Regions from separate parts of the Paraburkholderia sp. SECH4 genome, predicted to be linked through region 2. Evidence: riboswitches for the same ligand, from Rfam matches in the RefSeq annotation. Region 2 holds a riboswitch; the other holds the start of a gene.
What was found. A riboswitch is a leader RNA that binds a small molecule or an ion and turns the genes downstream of it on or off. The one in region 2 is predicted to bind manganese.

Region 1: it holds a riboswitch for manganese, as region 2 does, so the genes downstream of both, M0D67_RS38595 (TMEM165/GDT1 family protein) here and M0D67_RS11455 (sodium:calcium antiporter) in region 2, are expected to answer to the same signal.

Annotation. Positions count from the first base shown of each region.
Region 1 is NZ_JALOCP010000055.1:21,682-31,397, reverse strand. Features, by position in the region: gene M0D67_RS38625 (amidohydrolase) at 1-1, shown strand, start outside; partial or broken gene M0D67_RS38620 (carboxyvinyl-carboxyphosphonate phosphorylmutase) at 123-233, shown strand; gene M0D67_RS38615 (MFS transporter) at 284-1,615, shown strand; gene M0D67_RS38610 (TetR/AcrR family transcriptional regulator) at 1,807-2,541, opposite strand; gene M0D67_RS38605 (hydrolase) at 2,612-3,193, shown strand; gene M0D67_RS38600 (FUSC family protein) at 3,235-4,317, shown strand; yybP-ykoY riboswitch at 4,597-4,778, shown strand; gene M0D67_RS38595 (TMEM165/GDT1 family protein) at 4,794-5,384, shown strand; gene M0D67_RS38590 (bifunctional diguanylate cyclase/phosphodiesterase) at 5,640-8,123, shown strand; gene M0D67_RS38585 (hypothetical protein) at 8,218-8,970, opposite strand; gene M0D67_RS38580 (anti-sigma factor) at 9,303-9,716, shown strand, end outside.
Region 2 is NZ_JALOCP010000006.1:154,705-164,420, forward strand. Features, by position in the region: gene M0D67_RS11440 (helix-turn-helix domain-containing protein) at 1-193, shown strand, start outside; gene M0D67_RS11445 (hypothetical protein) at 289-591, shown strand; gene M0D67_RS11450 (NADP-dependent oxidoreductase) at 651-1,670, opposite strand; yybP-ykoY riboswitch at 1,835-2,006, shown strand; gene M0D67_RS11455 (sodium:calcium antiporter) at 2,107-3,117, shown strand; gene M0D67_RS11460 (HAD family phosphatase) at 3,177-4,238, opposite strand; gene M0D67_RS11465 (hypothetical protein) at 4,875-5,669, shown strand; gene M0D67_RS11470 (DUF1254 domain-containing protein) at 5,707-7,131, shown strand; gene M0D67_RS11475 (DUF1254 domain-containing protein) at 7,160-8,647, shown strand; gene M0D67_RS11480 (transporter) at 8,749-9,716, shown strand, end outside.

The DNA of each region.
Region 1 (9,716 bases), on a different contig from region 2:
ACGCGGCACGCGCCGTCAACCGATTCACTACCGATTGAGGAAAGCCTATGAACTCCACTGCCGCTTCTCGCAGATTGGCGTTTCGCCAACAGGTTGCCGCGTGCAAGGGATTGCTGGTGCCCGGAGTGCTCGACGAGGATCCGGCGATCGTCGCGCCCTTCGGCGAGCGCCAGCGACTCGCCAATAAGCCGATCTACGACGAGCTCGACGCACGATACAAGGACGCCGATTGACCGCGACGAATACCCCCTTCCAAAAAACGAGAGACGCAGGAGACACCGACATGGCAGGCCATCCAGATTGCGCTTTGCAACAGAACCTGGCGACCGCCGGTTCAGGAGCGGAGGAGGAACGCAGAGCATCCGTTCGCCTCCGCTCGCTGGCCGGCGGGCTCGTGGGCAACTTGATCGAGTGGTACGATTTTCTCGCTTACAGCATCTTCTCGATCTATTTCGCCAAGTCGTTCTTTCCGAGCGAAAACCCCACAGTGCAACTGATGAACACAGCCGTGATCGCTGCTGTGGGGTACGTCGCACGACCGCTTGGAAGTGTGCTGATTGGGCTCTATGCGGACCGTAAGGGCCGCAAGTTGGCTCTGACGTGGTCGGTCGCCGCCATGTGCTTCGGATCGCTTATTATCGCAGTAACCCCGGGATATCAAACGATCGGTGTATTCGCCCCTGCGCTCCTCATTGCCGCCCGGCTTCTGCAGGGGCTCAGCGCGGGAGGTGAATACGGCACCAGCGCCACGTATCTGAGCGAGGTGGCACCGGCTAACCGCCGCGGTTTCTACATGGGCTTCCTGCAGGTCAGTGTCGTCGCCGGACAGTTGCTCGCCCTCGGCCTCATGCTGCTCATGCAACGATTCCTTTTTACGGCGGACCAGATCGAGCGCTGGGGCTGGCGTCTTCCATTCGTCATAGGTGGTCTTCTCGCGCTCTTCGCCATGTACATGAGACGATATGTCGGAGAGACGCAGGATTTCGAGGAGAGCCGCCGGAAATCGTCACCGCCCGTCGTTCGTCAGTTGATCCAGCATTGGCGCAACATTCTGCTCGCGATCGGCATCACGGTAGGTGGAACGGTCGCCTTCTACACGTACACCGTCTACATGCAGAAGTTCCTGGTCAACTCCGCCGGGTTGAGCAAGCAGACCTCGACGCTCATCACCACCGGCGCGCTGCTTTTGTACCTGCCCCTGCAACCGTTGTTCGGTCTGGCGTCGGACCTGATCGGGCGCCGCCCCGTTCTGATCTTTTTCGGTTTGAGCTGCACGCTGTTCCCGGTTCCGCTTTTCGAGGCCCTCAGCCGCACGAAAAGCACGGTGACAATGTTCATGCTCTGTTTCGCCGGGCTGCTCATGCTGAGCGGATTCACTTCCATCCACATGCTGGTGAAGACGGAACTTTTTCCGGCGCGGATCAGGGCACTTGCGGTCGGGCTCCCCTACGCGCTGACAACCGCGGTTCTCGGCGGCACGACGGAATTTGTCGCGTTGCGGTTCAAGGCGTCCGGCCACGAGCCGTACTTCTTCTGGTACGTCACAATCTGGGCCGCCATTTCGTTGCTCGTCTATCTACGGATGCCTGAAACCAATGTCAGGCGGCGGCAGTGAGCCCGGCGCGCCTTGCTTCGTAGAACCAGCGCGACTGCCGGCACCGTAGCGCGAAAATTCGCCAGCGTGGATAGGTTGACCGTTTCAACCGGGACGCGCCACATTCAAACGGTTGCGAAAGCGTCCAGGTGCACGCCGCCGGACGTGTTCGTTGCGCGGCGACGGGATGAGGCGCAGGGCAGCAACAGCATTCACGCCGAGACGCCGGACTTGCCCTTGCTCTTCGGACCGACGCCTTTGCCCGAAGCGGAACGCTCCTTGGGTGTTGCGCCTCGATGCGCTGCGCCGGTTTGTCCACCACGCGTGGCTTCCATCACGTCCTCAAGGTAGTGCTCTACCACGCGCTGGAACTCCAGCATCGCCGCGTGATGGTCAACCACGCTCGCATCGTAGCTCAGCGTGACGGCCGCCTTCATAAGATGCTGGACGACCACGGACCGGAGCAATGCTTCTTCCACTGACAATCGCGGCGCGAGGGCAGCCAGCACGGATGCGATTCCTTTGCGCAATCTTTCGCGTACCCCGGTGGCGCCGGGCAATGCGACATCACGCGCGTCGACCAGCACCACGAAAGCGGGGTACGTCGTGCGAAACGCCACGAAAAACGTCGTCAGTCGGCCGGCAACGACCGATACACCAAGCAACGGCACCTCCTCGCTCAGCCGGTCGAACGCTGCTTCAAGCTCGGTCACGTATTGCTCGATCAGCGTACCTGCGACCTGCTCTTTCGTCGGAAAGAACTGATAAAGCGAACCGATCGACGCTCCCGCGCGCGCGGCGATCGCTGTCATCGTCGTTGCTTCGTACCCCCTTTCGGCGAATTCCGCGCTTGCGGCTTCCAGCAACGACGCCACCCGCGCGCGTCCGCGGGCGCGGCGCGGCACCTTCGCCTCGCCCGTATTCGGCGTTGACTTTTGTGAGGCCATTCTCATATACTGTTTGTGAGCACCCCCTCACAATACACCAGCGGCTCGCCGCTTTCAATGGAAGGCCATCATGTTGCAAAACCTTGACCCCAAGACTACCGCTCTCGTTCTGATCGATCTTCAGGAGGGCATTCTCGGATTCGGGAAAGCGCCCCGACCCGCCGCAGCCGTGGTGGCTACCGCGGCAACGCTCGCAAAGCGCTTCCGGGAAGTGAACGCGCCGGTCGTCCTGGTCCGGGTGGGCTGGAGCGCCGACTTCGGCGATGCACTGAAGCAGCCCATCGATCAGCCCATCGCGCTTCCCCCCGGCGGACTGCCCTCGAACTGGTGGGACTTTCCCGTTGAACTGGCGGTGGAGGAGCGCGACATCAAGATCACGAAACGCCAATGGAGCGCTTTTTACGGCACCGAGCTCGACCTGCAATTGCGGCGTCGCGGCATCGAAACCATTGTGCTGGGCGGGATTTCGACGAACATCGGCGTCGAGTCGACGGCTCGCGCCGCGCACGAGCACGGGTACTCGCTGGTGCTCGTCGAGGACGCAATGAGCTGCGGCGCGCCCGAGCATCACCATGCGTCGCTGAATTACATCTTCCCGAGGCTCGGTCTCGTGCGGCGATCCGTCGACGTACTCGAGGCGCTCGCAGCCTGATGACGCCCGATGGACAAGCACAGCGTGGCCGGAGAGAGACGATGAGCAGCGAACGTCACACCGGAGCTTCGTCGCTCTTGCACCGCGTCGAAACCGTGTTCGACATGCGGGCGTTGGGTCGCGCCATGTTTGCGCTCGTCCCGCTGCTCCTCCTTGCAGTCATATCAGGCAGATCCGAGTGGCTTACCGCTGCAATCGTGCCGGTCGCGATGCTCATCGCGCTCGACCACTCGCAGCTTGCGCCGCTCAGCGTCTTCGCGCACGCTTTGGCGATCAGCGCGGGCTTCGTGATCCTGATGGCGTCGCTCGCGCACCCGCTGCTCTTTGTCGTAGCCACAGTCCTGCTGGGCATGGGATCCGTGCTGGTGACCGCGGGCGGCAGTGCCTTGCGCTCGCTCGGCAACTTCACGTTCATTCCCTCGCTGTATCTTGCCTGCGAAAGTGGGGAAGGCGTCACGCGGCAGGCGCTTATTACCCGGAGCGTTGAGGTCCTGCCGTTCCTGTTGATAGCCGCGTTGCCGATCCTGCTCCTAGCGTCAGTCGAGCACTTCCGCTCGCGTGAAACCGGCCAGCCGACTCTTGCGCATTTCGCAAAGTGGACTCGCCTCTCCCCAAACAGCGAGCGCAACGCATATATCGAGCTGATGATCACCGTCGCGCTCGCGGTCGCTTGCGCTGCCGTACTTGTCGAATGGCGGCACGTCGATCATGGTCAGTGGATGATCTGGTCGGCCGCCAGCGTCGTTACCGGAAATGCAGCAAGCGCCCGGCAGAAGTTTCGCAGCCGGCTCACCGGGGCCGTTGTCGGCGTTTCCTTCGGAGTGGTTGTCGGATTGATGATCCCTCATGCGTTATTTATGCGTGTGCTCGTTGTGTTCGCCGCAATGCTGACGCTCATCTGCATTCGTCCGTACACGCTCGCATTCGGTGTCCGGTGCGCCTGTGCGGCAATAGCCTTTGTATTAGCGGGAAAGCCGTGGATTTTTGGAGGCGAACGCCTGCTGAACGTGGCAGTCGGCAGCGCCATTGGGCTGCTGTGTGCGCTCACGGCATCCGCCATTGCGGCGCACATGAAAGACACGTGCCGCTCGACGTGTGACGCCCCAAGACCCCGACAAGACTGAGCGGGACTGCGCAGTCGCCTCTGATTAAGGGCTCACGATCGACGTTTAGCTGAAGATCTCATGGTGTTCAGCAAGTATGGTAGTGCCGATTCCGATCGCTGCTGCCGTCGAATAGTTGACGCAGGTGCTTCTGGGTAGAAGCCGGTTACTCCCCAAAGACAGGGGCGAGCATATCGCACCCGAAAGGCATTCGTAATAATCAGCGCTCGCAGCAATGCTCAACCGCGCAAAGCGCTATAGTGGCGACTTGCTTACGTAACGCATGGCGCGATAAAATCGCGCCTGCTCATTGGGGAGTAGCCGCCTCGAACGCCATGTTCGAGGGCGCACGTCAACATACTTGGCGAGTCGAGAGACCCGCTATGGCGTGCGCAGCTAAATGCCTGGCAAGACCGATGACTCGCATTCCGACCTAACCGGGTCGCCGGAATGCGTGTCATCGCGTTTTTTCTGCGCGGCCCGGGTACAACAACCCCATGCAATCCTTCCTCATTTCGACCAGTGTGGTCGGCCTTGCTGAAATCGGCGACAAGACTCAACTCTTGTCCCTGGTATTGGCAGCGCGATATCGCAAGCCCATTCCCATCATCCTTGGTGTTTTTGCCGCTACCCTCATCAACCATGGTGCATCCGGCGCACTCGGCGCGTGGCTCGCGAGCGTTCTGAGTCCGGGCATTCTGAATTGGGCGGTTGTCGCGTCATTCGCCGTGATGGCCGTGTGGATTCTCGTTCCGGACAAGCTGGACGATGCCGATGCGGTTTTGACGAAAAACTCGATGGGTGTGTTCGGCACAACCGCGCTCACATTCTTTCTCGCCGAGATGGGCGACAAAACCCAAATCGTCACGATTGCCCTGGCGGCACGCTTTCATGAGTTCTTCGGCGTGGTTGCGGGTACGACACTCGGCATGATGCTGGCCAATGTGCCCGTCATCTACCTGGGACACAAATTCGCCGACCGCCTGCCAACAAAGGCGGTCCACATTCTGGCCGCCATTATCTTCGTTGTCCTCGGTGGCCTCGCCCTCAGGACCGCGCTGTACCCGCAAGCGCATCCGCTGTTCTAGTTCGCGGCTGACGCGCGCACCGCACTCCACCAACGCGAGACCTTTAGAAAAAACCCGAGCGTGCCGTTAATATGCGGTGGTCCGACAAAACGTGGACCGGGATCGGAGTCGTCCGTCGTTTACTCGGTTCGAAGTCAACGAACGAACTGAGCGATGCTTCGGATCACGACTTCCGGATACGCACGCCGTCTACGGGAAGACTGACACTTTCAGTTTCCTTCCGCCCAACCTGCTCGAACAGGGCGCCTCGTCGACGTGCCGTTCCACATCGGAGCAATCGTGACCAGACAGAAAGGCACCCAAAGGCGTCTATATCTGTGGCGACGCAACGCAGCAGAAGACCGAGTTGAGCAGACGTCGTCGAATGTGCCCCCCGCGCGGCGCACCGCCGTATTTGGTCTCGTCCTCGTTCTATTGAGCGTGCCGCTCCTGGCCTTCTGGGGAGCGTATGAAAGCTTGAGTGCCGGTTTCGCCGCGCAAGCTGCCAACGAGGCGGATAAGGCTTTCGAGGAAGCTCGCTATAGCGTTGCGTGGGAGGAATCGGCCGAACGCAAGTACTTTCTGGACCCGCGTCCGGAGGTTCTACGCGAGCACCGCGAGGCCGGTGAAGCACTTGACGCAGCGCTGAAGAGGGCAGTGGCACTTGAGCCTGGCAGCAGCGCAATGCTGCGCGGCCTGCTGGAGAAGCACGCGAAGTATCGAGCGTTCGCCAAACCGATGTTCAAGGCCGTCGATGATCACGACATCGCGAGAGCCAATGAGATCGACGAGGATTCGGCCGATCCACTCTTCGACGATATCGAGCAAAAGGTTCTCGCGGCAGCGGCACAGCACCGCGACGATGCGACGATGCAACTCGACCGGCTCGTTGCCGTGCAACGGATCGTCCTGATATCGACCCCCGTGGTACTCGCGATCGGCGTGGGGCTCTCGCTGCTGTTTCTTCAGATGCTGCGGCGCATTCGCAAGAACGTGGATGCGGCGGCCCAGGACGCGCTGCGCAGCAGCGAACAGAGGCTGCAGGCGCTTGTCGCGAACACGTCGGATGCGATACTCGTTTCCGACGTCAACGGGACTGTGACTTACGAGGCGCCGACGCGAAGACCGGACCCCTTGAAGAACATGGGCCAGCTCGTCGGCACCAGTCTGCTCGATCCGATTCATCCCACTGACCGTCCCACGCTGCAGGGCCTGTTGGAGACCGTGTCGTCGACGGCTCGATCCACGAAATCCATCGAGATCCGTACTCGAGGTGAGGGCGATGCGTGGCGCTATATTCAGCTTACCTTGACGAATCTGCTCGACGAACCGGCTGTCGGCGCAATCGTGGCGACCGCAAGCGACACCACCGAAAGGAAGAACTTCGAGGAGCAGCTCGCGCGAAGGGCGTTCTACGATACGCTCACCTCGTTACCGAACCGCGCACTGCTGCTCGATCGTATTAGCCAGGCCGAAGCTCGCGCGCGTGAGCGTAATGCGATGATCGGCGTTGTCTTCGTCGACCTGGACAACTTCAAGCGGGTGAACGACAGTCTCGGACACCACGTGGGAGACCGGCTGCTGATCGCAGCGGCCAAACGCCTCGAAGGGTGCATTCGCCCGACCGACACCGTCGCGCGGTTGGGCGGAGACGAGTTCGTCATCCTGCTGGAACACCTCGGGAGTGAGGCGACGAGCGAAGGCACCCTGGTTGCGGACAACATCCTGGCGCAATTCAGTCAACCGTTCGATCTCGACAACAAACAGTACATCGTCAGCGCGAGCGTTGGGCTGGCATTCGCGCACGCTGGGCGCGGCCGCGGCGATGCTGATACGTTGTTGCGGGACGCCGACGTCGCGATGTACCGGGCCAAGAACGGTGGAAAGGGCCGCTACGTGGTTTTCGAAGAGAACATGCACGCGGAAGCAGTCAAAAAGCTGGAGATTGAAACGGACCTGCGTTACGCGATCGAGCATCGCGACCTACGGGTGTATTTCCAGCCCATCATGCAGCTTCAGGAGGCAGGGTTCCGGGAAATGGAAGCGCTCGTGCGGTGGCAGCACCCCACGCGAGGTTTGTTGCCGCCCGCCGAATTCATTGCGATTGCAGAAGAAAGCGGCCTGATCATTCCACTCGGACGATACGTACTGGAAGAGGCTTGCCAGCAAGTCGCCCGCTGGCAGCGGGAGTTCCCGACCGAGCCGCCACTGCAGATTAGCGTCAATCTCTCGCCTCGGCAGTTCGATGATCCCAACCTCGTTACCGACGTGGCTGCGGCGCTGTCCAGTGCTCACATCGGCGCAGGCTCGCTGAAATTGGAGGTCACGGAGGGCCTGATCATGCGGGATACCGAAAGGAGTATCGAGACGCTCCAGAGGCTGAAAGACTTCGGCGTCACAATCGCAATCGACGACTTCGGCACGGGCTATTCATCGCTCAGTTATCTTCGCAGGCTACCGCTGGATGTGCTGAAAATCGACCGATCCTTTGTTCAGGGCATTGGCACGAGCGCTGAGGACGATGCGATCGTTCGCGCCGTCATCTCCATGGCGCAGTCTCTTGGACTGTCCGTCACGGCTGAGGGAATTGAAACGAGTGAGCAGGCAAGGCTCCTTCGAGAATGGTCCTGCCAAACTGGACAGGGCTATCTTTTTTCACGACCTCTGCCTGCGGAGGAGTTTACGGCGCTATTTCGTGCACATTCTGCTGGTTCCACCCGCAGCCATTCTGCGGGCGACTTCACCATGGAGCCGCTCTGACCCATACGCGAGTGCTGTCGGTTGAACGCGTATCGGTCACCTCTGCGGCAGCGCGATCTCACGAAGCGCCATGAGGACGGTGTGTCGTGTCGTTTCACATCATGCCGCCCATGCTTCCAGTGCCGCCCACCCCGGTTCCACCGGTCCCGCTTGTGCCGGTACCTGGCGATATCGCAATCGGATGTGCGGCCCCCATCGTGGCCATCAGTGCGACGGCGGCTGCGTCCGGTTCGCCATTGGCGTCGATTGCGCCAAGAGTGAGGAGCGCTTCGAGATCGTTGTCCTCGCCCGGCTGTCCGACAGTGAATGCGGTGGTCAGAAAATTGGGGGTGGAAAGCGTAACGCTGTACTTTTGCTGCAGATTCTGGACGACAGCGGCCTGCGCCGTCAGAACGTTGGTCTGATTCTGCAGCGCCTGCTGAAACTGCGTGTTCGTCGCGAAGCCGGCGATCAGCCCGCTTTCATTTGTACCGAGTTGCGCCGCCAGATACGACAACAACAGGTCAGTCTCCGGCGTGACGTTGTACGTGCCGCCAGCGAACGCGGCGGAGTGCAGCGTCGTCCCGCCCGAAGTCGCAGTGATCATGCACGGCATCACTGCGCTGAATGCCGCGTGGTAGTTTCCGTTCGCATCTGCGGCGACCGACATCGAGCCCCGCGCGCAGTTGATGCTGATCGTCGCGTTCGCGAGTGCCTTGCCGGTTGCCGCCGTACCGGCGATCGAAACCATCGACGTGCTGCTTGCGCTACCACCGCCTCCGCCGCCGCAGCCAGCGAACAACGCAACGGACGCAATTAGCAGCCCCGCGCTGACAGAACGGATGACGTGCTGTTGTCGAGTGCTCATCGAAGTCTGCCGGTGGTTCGTATGTCGTCTAAACGATTTCGCGGGGGCGTCTATTCCATCCTTCGCTCAACCCTTGATGCTGCGAAGGCATTGCAAACTGCCTGACACCGCGCGAGGTGGCGGCTGAGTGCCGGAAGGTTTCCCGGCTCCACCACAGTAAACCTTCACTTCACTCGATTGGAATATAGCGGCCCCGTCATACGTTTATTGGGGGCGTAGACGCAAGAAATGATGCATCGCGCCATGCGCGACATTCCATCATCACGCGGCACCCGGTTGGAGGAAGTTTGAAACGAGCCATGAACGACCATGGAGACCGAACGAGACGAGGCTTGGGCGACCAGGATTTGCGGCCGCTGTCGGCTTTTGCCGACGATGAATTGTCCGCCACGGAGCACGCGATCATGCTCGTTCGACTGACGACCAACCCTTGGGCGGCTGAGCGCGTGGAGGACTATCGCGCGCAAAAAGCCGCGCTGACAGCACTGTTCGGAGACCCGCTACACGGTGCGCGTTGTATCGTCGTGCGCCACCGCGCGCCGTGGTGGCAGCAGGCCGGCGTGGCGGCATCCTGGATGGCGATGGGCATGGCGCTCGGCTCGGCACCCGGTTGGATGTCGGCGAATTTCACGGCCGATCCACCCGTGTTCGCGGAGCGCGCCGACATCGCTTTCGCGGTGTACGCGCCTGAGCAACGCCACCCCGTGGAGGTAGCGGCGCCGCAACGCGATCATCTGGTCGACTGG
Region 2 (9,716 bases):
GCTACCGGAGTTGACCAGAACGCTTGGGCTTTCATCCGATGAACTGCTGGGGCAGAACGTCACCCCAGACGGCAAACGCGGTCCGTCCTCTAAGCTGCAACAGCAGATCGAGGCGATCAGCCGGCTACCGAAGGCGCGGCAACGCTTCGTGTCCGAGATGCTTGATACGGTGCTGGCACAGAGCCAGCGGTAAGGAAGGAGATTTGATGCAGTAGAAGAAGCGCGGGCCGCATGGGCGGCAACCCATACGGCCCGCTGACCACCACCAACTCACCGAAGGAGTTGACCATGGCTGATGCCAATCTTAAACCACGTCGCGCACGCGACGAACACGTCACGCGCATTTCCGTTGCGCTTGAAGCAGACCGCACGCACGAACGCGGCAAGCGTACTGCCTTTCCCTGGATGCAGGTTACCGATGCCATGCTCGAACACGCCGGCTTCCTGCCCGGACACCAGGTCCGGTTCACCATCGACTACCGGCTCGGACAGATCACCATCACCCCGGACTATGACTACAGAGTTGCCGGCAGGTACATGACCGCGCCAGAGACCGAGGCCATGCTGCAAAGACGCAGCAAACGGAAATAAACAATCCACAAACGACAACCCCGGCCAGCGTCGGGGTTGTCGTTCAGGAACTCACACCTTCATACCCTCACCAGCAGCTTCCCAAGATTCTTCCCCTCAAACAGGCTATTCAGCGCGTTCGGCAACGCGTCAAACCCATCGACGTAAGTCTCCTGATAAACGATTTCACCGTTCTTCACCCACGGCGCAACCGTCTGCAGCATCTCATCCATCCGATGCGTAAAATCGCGCGCCAGAATCCCCTGAATCGTCGCGCGCTGAAACAGCATGTGCTGCAGGAAGCGCGGCGCGAGGTCCGGCGTGTCGAGACCGCCGTCGTATTGAGCGATCGCGCCGCAGATCACGATCCGTGCGCGGCGCTTGATGAGCGGAATCACCGCATCTGTGACCATGCCGCCCACGTTGTCGAAATAGACATCGACGCCGCCGGTCGCCGCCTGCAGCGCTGACTGCAAGCCTTCAAGCGTCGGATGCGCCCGATAGTCGACCGCGCCGTCGAGCTTCAGCGTGTCGGTCAGAAACGCGCACTTGTCCGGACCGCCCGCTATCCCAATGACGCGACATCCGGCGCGCTTGCCGAACTGCGCGACCAGCGAGCCGACTGCGCCCGCCGCACCGGACACGACCAGCGTGTCGCCCGGACGCGGCTTGCCCGCTTCCATCAAACCGAACCACGCGGTGCGTCCCGGCATGCCGAGCACGCCGAGCGCGGTCGAAACCGGCGCCGCGGCGGGGTCCAGTTTGGCCAGTTCGCTGTGATGGCACTTGGCATACAACTGCCAGCCGCTATAGGCCGACACCCAGTCGCCCTGCTTGAACAGCGGGCTCGCCGACGCCACCACTTCACCCACCACGCCCGCTCGCTGCACGATGCCGAGTGGATGCGGCACATCGTAGGTATTGCGTTCGTGCTGCTGGATGCGAATGTACGGATCGACGCTGATAATGCGCGCCCGGATGAGCACCTCATTGGATGACAATTTGTCGTCGAGTTCGCTTTCGCGTAACTCGTAATGCTCATCGCCAACGCGTCCTTCAGGACGCTTGACGTAAAACCACTGGCGGTTTTGAAAACTCATGTGAACACTCACTGCGGTCGTAAACGGTGAGTGATCTTACCAGTGGGGCCATCGCACGCTTGCGAGGCTGATGTCGCATCACCGGACGGCCGTAGCAAAACCAGAGGGCGCCGGCCCACGCGCCCGATTCCAAGCTTGTTGAAAGCCGCCCGTCCCGTTAGAATCCCCCAGTCACTGGGGAGTAGCCTTCCTTCATCCTTTGAAGGAGAGCGCGTCAACATACTTGGCCTGCGGGTCATGGCGCGTTCGACCGGGTCGGTTTGGCGAGACCATTGGCGCACTGCTTCGTTCTGGTCGGACGGGTCGCGGTGCGTCATTGGTTCGTTACTTTCGTCCGACCGCGGAGTTGCCCTGTGAAACATCGTTGTGCCCTGCCAGTCTCCCCACTTGCCGGTCCGTTGTGCCGCTTCCCCTTTGCATTTGCAGGGAGCCACGCATGACCGGTCTCCTGTTCCAACTCGCCATCATGCTGGTCGTCATTCTCGTGGCGGCCGAGCTCTTCACCAATGCCCTCGAGCATCTCGGCGAGCGTCTGAAAATCTCCGAGGGCGTGACGGGTTCGCTGTTCGCGGCGGTCGGTACCGCCTTGCCCGAAACCCTCGTCCCGCTGCTCGCGATTGCGGGCGGCACGACCGATAGCGCGGTCAATCAGGAGATCGGCGTCGGCGCGATTCTCGGCGCGCCGCTCATGCTCTCCACCCTCTCCACCTTCCTGATGACGCTGGCGATTCTCGGTTCGCGCGGTGCCGGCGGCTGGGTCACGCCGGAACGCACGGGTTTCACGCGCGATCTGAACTACTTCCTGTGCGCCTTTGTGCTGGCCGCCGCGGCAATGTACGTGCCGCATGAAGAGATGATCGTACGGGGGCTGTTCAGCGCGGCGCTGGTCGGTGTGTACATCGCGTATGTGGTGATGACGTTCCGTGCATCGAACAAACTGGTCGACGCCGGTCACGGCACTGAAGCGCCGGGCAGAATGCTGCTGTCGCGTCTTGGCTTGCCCACCAATCTCGCGACCATTGCCGTGCAGTTGGTGCTGGCGGTTGCGTTGCTGGTGTGGGGCGCGGAAGGCTTCATCCACGGTGTGCGGGGCGTGTCGCAGGTGCTCGGCGTCTCGCCATTGCTGCTGTCGCTGCTGATCATTCCGATCGCCACCGAGTTGCCGGAGAAGGTCAACAGCATCCTGTGGATTCGCCGTGGCAAGGACACGCTGGCGTTCGGCAACATCACCGGCGCGATGGTTTTCCAGGGCACGCTGCTGCCCGCCATCGGGATTCTGCTGACACCGTGGACGCCGCGTATCGAAGTGGTGACCGGTATCGTGATCACGCTCGCCGCCGCCGCGTGGCTGCGGATCAACGTGCGCGCGCGCGGCGTGCCGGTGTGGGCGCTGCTGGTGTGCGGCGTGCTCTACGCCGCTTATCTGGCGATCACGCTGAGCCGCTGAGCGCGTGATGAAAGACCGGGAAGGCCGCAGCGAAGCGCGGCCTTCCCAACCAGCCGCCCTTAATTGGACGGCGCCGCCGCAGCCGTTGCTGTGCTATCCGTCTTGAAGACCGTCTTCCAGTCATCCTTCACATCGACGACGAGCCAGCCTTTCGCGCCGGCTTCGTCCAGACCCTTGTCGAGCTTGCCGCTTTTCGCCGTGCGATCGTACGCATACTCCCGTTCGCCGTCGGTGTGGTGCAGCAGCGCCGCGAGGCGCGGACCGTCGCCAGCCGAGGTCCATTCGAGCATCGGCACGTCGCCGTCCGCGTTGCCGAACGCGATCACCGGACGCCGGCCGATCGCGCGGTCGATGGCAAGCGGTTTGGCCGCGCCATCGACGAGCGTGTCGACTTGGGCAAGCCGGGTCAACGCTACGGCGCCGTTCGTCTGGCTGTACTTGTATTTGACGGTGCTGCCGATCACCTGCTCGGGCGGAATGCCGTACACGCGCTGCGCGATCTCACGGACGAACTCGACATCGCTGCCCGTCACCAGATAGGTCCTGAAGCCGTTGGCGCGCAGATAGGCGAGCAACTCGAGCATCGGCTGATAAGCGAGGTCGGCGTACGGGCGATTGAAGCGCGGGTCGCTCGCGGAGTCGAACCATTCGTGCACGAGCGCGGCGAATTGATCGCTGGTCATGCCGGCATGCGCCGCCGCCAGCAGCCTCATCGAACCGGCGTCGCCGCTCGCCGCGATGCTCTTCAGATTTCCTTTCAGAATCGAGAGGAACGGGTCCTGCCGTTTCCATTCCGGATGCCGGCCGGCCACCGTCTTCACCCGTTGCAACGCGAACACCAGTTGTACCGAGGCGGGTTGCTCCGGCCACAACGTGCCGTCGTTGTCGAATACGGCGATCCGGTCGGCGCGCGGGATGAAGTCTTTCGACTCTGGCGTCGTGACCAGCGTGACGAAATCGACAATCGAGCGTTTGCTCGCAGTATCGTTCCACGACGCGAGAGTTGCGGCGGTCGACGCGCCGGTCGGCGACTCGCTTGCGTCGTGGTGCGGCGTAACGGTACAAGCTGAAAGAACCATAACGGTCAAAGCAATGCAGTACCGGTGCATCGTGCGAATCATAAAAGCCTCATCAAAAGCGGTGGGTCAAACTTTAAGCGAGCGCAAGTCTAATGGGACACGGCGCTTGTTGCAGCCCATTTTGTTGCTTTTTTTGGACGACGGCGTGAATGCCGGTAATTGTCAAATGGCGTATGCCGCTATGCAGCTTTTTATGCAACAAGCAAACAAATGCTCAACGTAGTGGCAAAAGTGTGGAATAAGAATGGCGGCCAAAATTTAACTCCGTCCGAAATTGCGTAGATTTCTATCGCGTTACAAATTTATCTCTGTAATCTCCTGAAACGTTTGCTACTATTCCGCCACAACACTCCCGGATTGTGAATTTTTTACCTCCGCATGCGTCGTTTGGTGCGGCGTCTCTTGAGTCTGAAAGGAGCGTCCATGCAAGCCCTGTATCCGGCCGTACCGTCTTTCCAGCTTGCTCGAAAGACTTAGTGCGAATTAATCGCGCATCTTATCCGCTTTGCATATTTCCCCGGTTGCGCGTGGCCACCGGGTGAGGTGAACTTACGCCTGCGATTAGTTTGCGTTAGTTCGACCTAATTCGAAAATACGAATGCCATTGCTCCTGCTTTATTTGCATCGGGCAAAAGAATGCGTTCGCCTATAAGAAATGCCCATAGACGAGGTGCGCGAATGGGTTGTAAAAGCGTGGTTGGGTCGGTAGCGTTATACGCCGCCTCGGTGGTGTTGTCGCCGGCGTTCGCTCAGGCATCGGCCGACGAAGCCAATAAGAGTAATAACCCGCTTAATCTGGCCGCCTCATTCAACATCCAGAATTACTACACGCCGAGCGTGTTCGGCGCGAGCGCACACACCAACGATCTGCTCTTGCGCCCCACCGTGCCGATCGGCCCGAACAGCCTGATCGGCGTGCCGGAAATTTTCCGCGCCACGGTGCCGGTCAGCACGCGGCCCGATCCAAGCGGCGGCTATAACACCGGCCTCGGCGACCTGAATCTATTCGACATCTTCCTGCTCTCGCAAGGCGACGTGCAGGTCGGCGTCGGCCCGCTCGTGACGATGCCGACCGCCACCGACCCGAGCCTCGGCACCGGCAAGTGGCAGGCCGGTCTTGCCGCGGTCGCCGTCAGCGCGACGAAGGCGCGGCTCCTCGGCGCCCTGGTGCAGTGGCAACACTCGTTCGCGGGACAAAGCAGCCGGCCCACCACGCAATCGCTCACCGCGCAGCCGTTCGGCATCTTCAACCTGCCGGGCGGCTGGTATATCCGCTCGACCGGCACCTGGACTTTCGACCTGCAGCATGGCAGCTATTACATCCCGGTGGGTCTGGGTGCGGGCAAAGCGTGGAAAGGCGGCTCGACCATCTACAACGCGTTTATCGAGCCGCAATACTCGGTAGCGCATTCAGGCGCCGGCGTGCCGAAGTTCACCATCTTCGCCGGGCTGAACATGACGTTCGGCAAATAAGCACAAAAAACTGAGTACAGAAACAGAGGACTTAACCATGACCTTATTCAAACGCCTGCCGACCTGCGCAGTCATCGCGGCCTTGTCACTGATCACGTTACCGCATACGCAAGCCGTCGCTCAAGCGAGCGCCCCCACGGCGGCGACAGCGGCCGTCACCGCCTCGCCTGAAGAAGCGCGCGCGATCGCCAAAGACGCGTTCCTCTACGCGTATCCGATGCTGTTCAACTACAAGACGCTTTATGAGCAGGCGCTCGATTCCAGCTCGAAGTCTTATGTGGGCGGCTTCGGCAAGTTCCGCAACTACTCGCATCCGTACGGTCCTGAGAACAAGGACATCGTCACGCCGAACAACGACACGCCGTACTCGTGGGCGTGGCTCGATCTGCGTCGCGAGCCGTGGGTGCTGACGGTGCCCCCGGTGCCGAAAGAGCGCTACTACGTCTTCCAGTGGATCGACCTGTACACCTACAACTTCGCGTACGTCGGTTCGCGCGCCACGGGCAACGGCGCGGGCCACTATCTGTTCGCCGGCCCGAACTGGCACGGTGATACACCCAAGGGCATCGACAAGGTGTTCCGCTCCGAGACGGACCTGATCCTGACGCTCGGCCGCACGGCGCTCAACGGCGCGAGCGACGTCAAAAACGTCGAGGCGATCCAGAAGCAATACAAGCTCACGCCGCTGTCCGCCTTCGAACATACGGCTGCGCCGCCGCCCGTCGCGAAGCTCGATTTTCCGAAGTGGGATGAAGCGAAGGCGACTTCGGTCGACTTCATCGCCTATCTGAACTTCATGCTGCAGTTCACGCAGCCGCCGGCGCCGTCCGAGCAGGAATTGATGGCGCGCTTCGCGAAGATCGGCATTGCGCCGGGCGCGCCGTTCGATCCGGCCACCGTGACGCCGGAAACGCGCGCCGCGCTCGAAGCCGGTGTCGCAGACGGCAAAGCCGCATTGGCCGACGCGGAAAAACACACCACTGGCTCGTTCAGCCTGTTCGGCAGCCGTGCGGATCTGAAGGACGACTACACCACGCGCGCCGTCGCGGCGGCGATGGGGATTTACGGCAATACCAAGGAAGAAGCGGTGTACGTCGGCACACGCGTGAACGGCGAACGCGCGCAACTGCTCGGCTCAGAGCCGTACGTGCTGCACTTCGACAAGAAGGACTTGCCGCCCGCGAAATTCTTCTGGTCGATGACGCTGTACGACCTGCCCGCGCGCCATCTGGTTGCGAATCCAATCAACCGTTACTCGATCGGCGATCGCACCAAAGGCCTGAAGTACGGCGCCGATGGCTCGCTGGATATCTACGTGCGGAACACGTCGCCGGGTGCGGACAAGACGTCGAACTGGCTGCCGGCGCCCACTGGTGCGTACACCCTCGTCATGCGCATCTATGGCCCGGATGAGAAGGTGCTCGACGGCGACTGGAAATTCCCCGAGCCCCAAAAGCGCTAAGCCGCGCATGGACGAACCTGAGGACAATATGAATAAGAAAACAGCGACATGGGTCACGGCCGCCGTGCTGGCGTCGGTTGCTGCACCCATTCTGGCGAAGACGCAGCAGGACCAGCCTGCCCACGCAACGGCCACTATGGCGTCCGTGCCGGGCCCGGTGGCCGGCTACGCGATCTCTGAAGAATACGCACGATTGGTAGCGCGCCAGACCTACTTCTGGGCGTGGCCGATGGTGAACGTCTACGGCCGTCTGCTGGCGATGAAGCAGGTCCCACAGCCGGGTCTGAACGGCGGCATCGTGCCGGTTGCGCCGCCCAATCATCTGTCGATGCTGCGCGACTACATTCAGCCGCAGGAGCGATTTGTTGCGTGTCCGAATCAGGACGTGGTCTACGGCTCCTCGATCCTCGATCTGAATCAGACGCCGGTGGTCGTGCAGGTGCCCGATTTTGGCAAACGCTTCTGGGTCTATCAGGCCGTCGATCTGCGTACCGACGGTTTCGCGAGTCTCGGCAAGATGTACGGCACACGTCCGGGCTTCTATCTCCTAGCGGGCCCTGACTGGCACGGCCAGGTGCCGAAGGGCATCCGCCAGGTGTTCCGCTCGTCGACCGGAGTCGGCAGTTTTATTCCGCGCGTTTTCATGGACGACACGCCTGAAGATCGCGTGGCCGTGCAGTCGGTGATTGCGAAGGTTGGCCTGTATCCGCTCGCCGAGTACGACGGCCAGGTCAAGGAGACCGACTGGTCGAAGCTGCCGAGCTTCGGCGAGGCCGGTGGTGCCGCGGGCGGCAACGCCGAAGAGATCAAGTGGGTCGATCCAAACCGCTTCTGGGACATGCTGCCCACCGTGCTCGACGAGACGCCGCCGCAACGCGGCGAAGAGGCGCTCTACGCGCAGGCGCGCGCATTGATCGTCGCGGCGCAGAAGGATCCGGCAATCAAGACCGCGATTGTTGAGGAAGGGACGAAGGCCGAAGCGGATCTGGTCACGCCGCTGTTCAACTTCAACACCTTTGGCAAGCGGCTGCCGGCGAACTGGAACACCATCAGCAACGGCGCCGCGTTCGGCACGGACTACTTCACACGCACGGCGGTGGCGAAGTCGAACATCTTCGTCAACAAGCCTAACGAGACCAAGTATTTCTACGCCGACGCCGACGCATCCGGTCAGCGTCTCGATGGCAACGCACGCTACACGGTGACGTTCGCCAAGGATCAGTTGCCTCCGGTCAAGGGGTTCTGGTCGCTGACGCTGTACAACTCGCATCACTTCTTCTCGCCGAACCCGCAGAACCGCTACTCGCTCGGCACCAAGAACAAGGACCTGAAGTTCAATGCGGATGGCTCGTTGACGCTCTACGTGCAGAACACGAGTCCCGGTGACGACAAGGTCTCCAACTGGCTGCCGGCGCCCGCCAATGAAGCGTTCTCGCTGTATGTCCGCGCCTATTGGCCGCAGCAACCGGCGCTCGACGGCAGTTGGACGCCGCCGCCGGTCAAGCGTGAACCGTAAGAAAACACGCCGATATGCACGCGTGCGGCTTGCCGCCGCGGTGTGTCAAAACCTTGTTTCGCAAAGTGGAAGTGCGGAAAGTTAATTTCATGAGGATGACTATGAGTCGCACAAACCGTTTGTCCGCAAGCCGGTCACTCGCCAGGTTGTGCACGGGTGCGCTTCTTACCACCGCCGGCGTGGGTCTTTCGCAACAAGCGTGGGCTACTGAAGGTGGCGTCGGCAGACCGATCACCGGCATGCAGGTCACGCCGTACGCAGGCGTGGTGCCGCCCACCAGCGACTGGATCGTGTCGGCCAACACGATTTACTACGAAGGCTCGCTCGGTGCGAGCAAGACGATCCCGATTGCCGGTACTGTCACCGCCGGGCTCGACTATTCGATCGTGTACACGCTCGTGAATGCGATCAAGACCTGGGGCATTACGGCGGGCGGCTGGAACTTCGCTTCTTCGTTCGGCGTACCGATCCAGTACACCGACGTGTCGTCGTTTCATGGCCGCTTGCCGAACGATCATGGCACCCAGTTCGCCGACCTCTTCTTCACGCCGGTGGTGGCCGGCTATCACCTGACCAGAACCGACCACATCGCGTTGAGCCTACAGATCTATGCGCCGACCGGCGCGTACACCTCGAGCCGCCTCGCCAATGCCGGGCAGAACACGTGGACCTTCACGCCGACGGTCTCGTACACGAAGCTGTTCCCGAAAGAAGAGATCGAGTTGTCGTTGAACTATGGCGTCGAGTTCTATACGCCGAACGGCGACACCCACTATCACAACGCACCGGTCAGCGTGCTCGACCTGCTCGCGCTCAAGCGCTTTGGCGGCGGCTGGGGTGTGGGCGTGGTGGGCGGCTATATCCAGCAGATCGGTCATGATAGCGGCGGCCTGGCCGATGCCACCGGCGGCAATCAGGGGCATTCGGTGGGTATCGGGCCGATGGTCACGTGGTCTGGCAAGGTCCAAAAAACGCCGGTGTCGGCGTCGCTGCGTTGGGTCAACGAGTTCAACGTCAGCAACCGGCCTAAGGGGAATGCGGTCGAACTGTCGATTAGTGCCACCTTCCA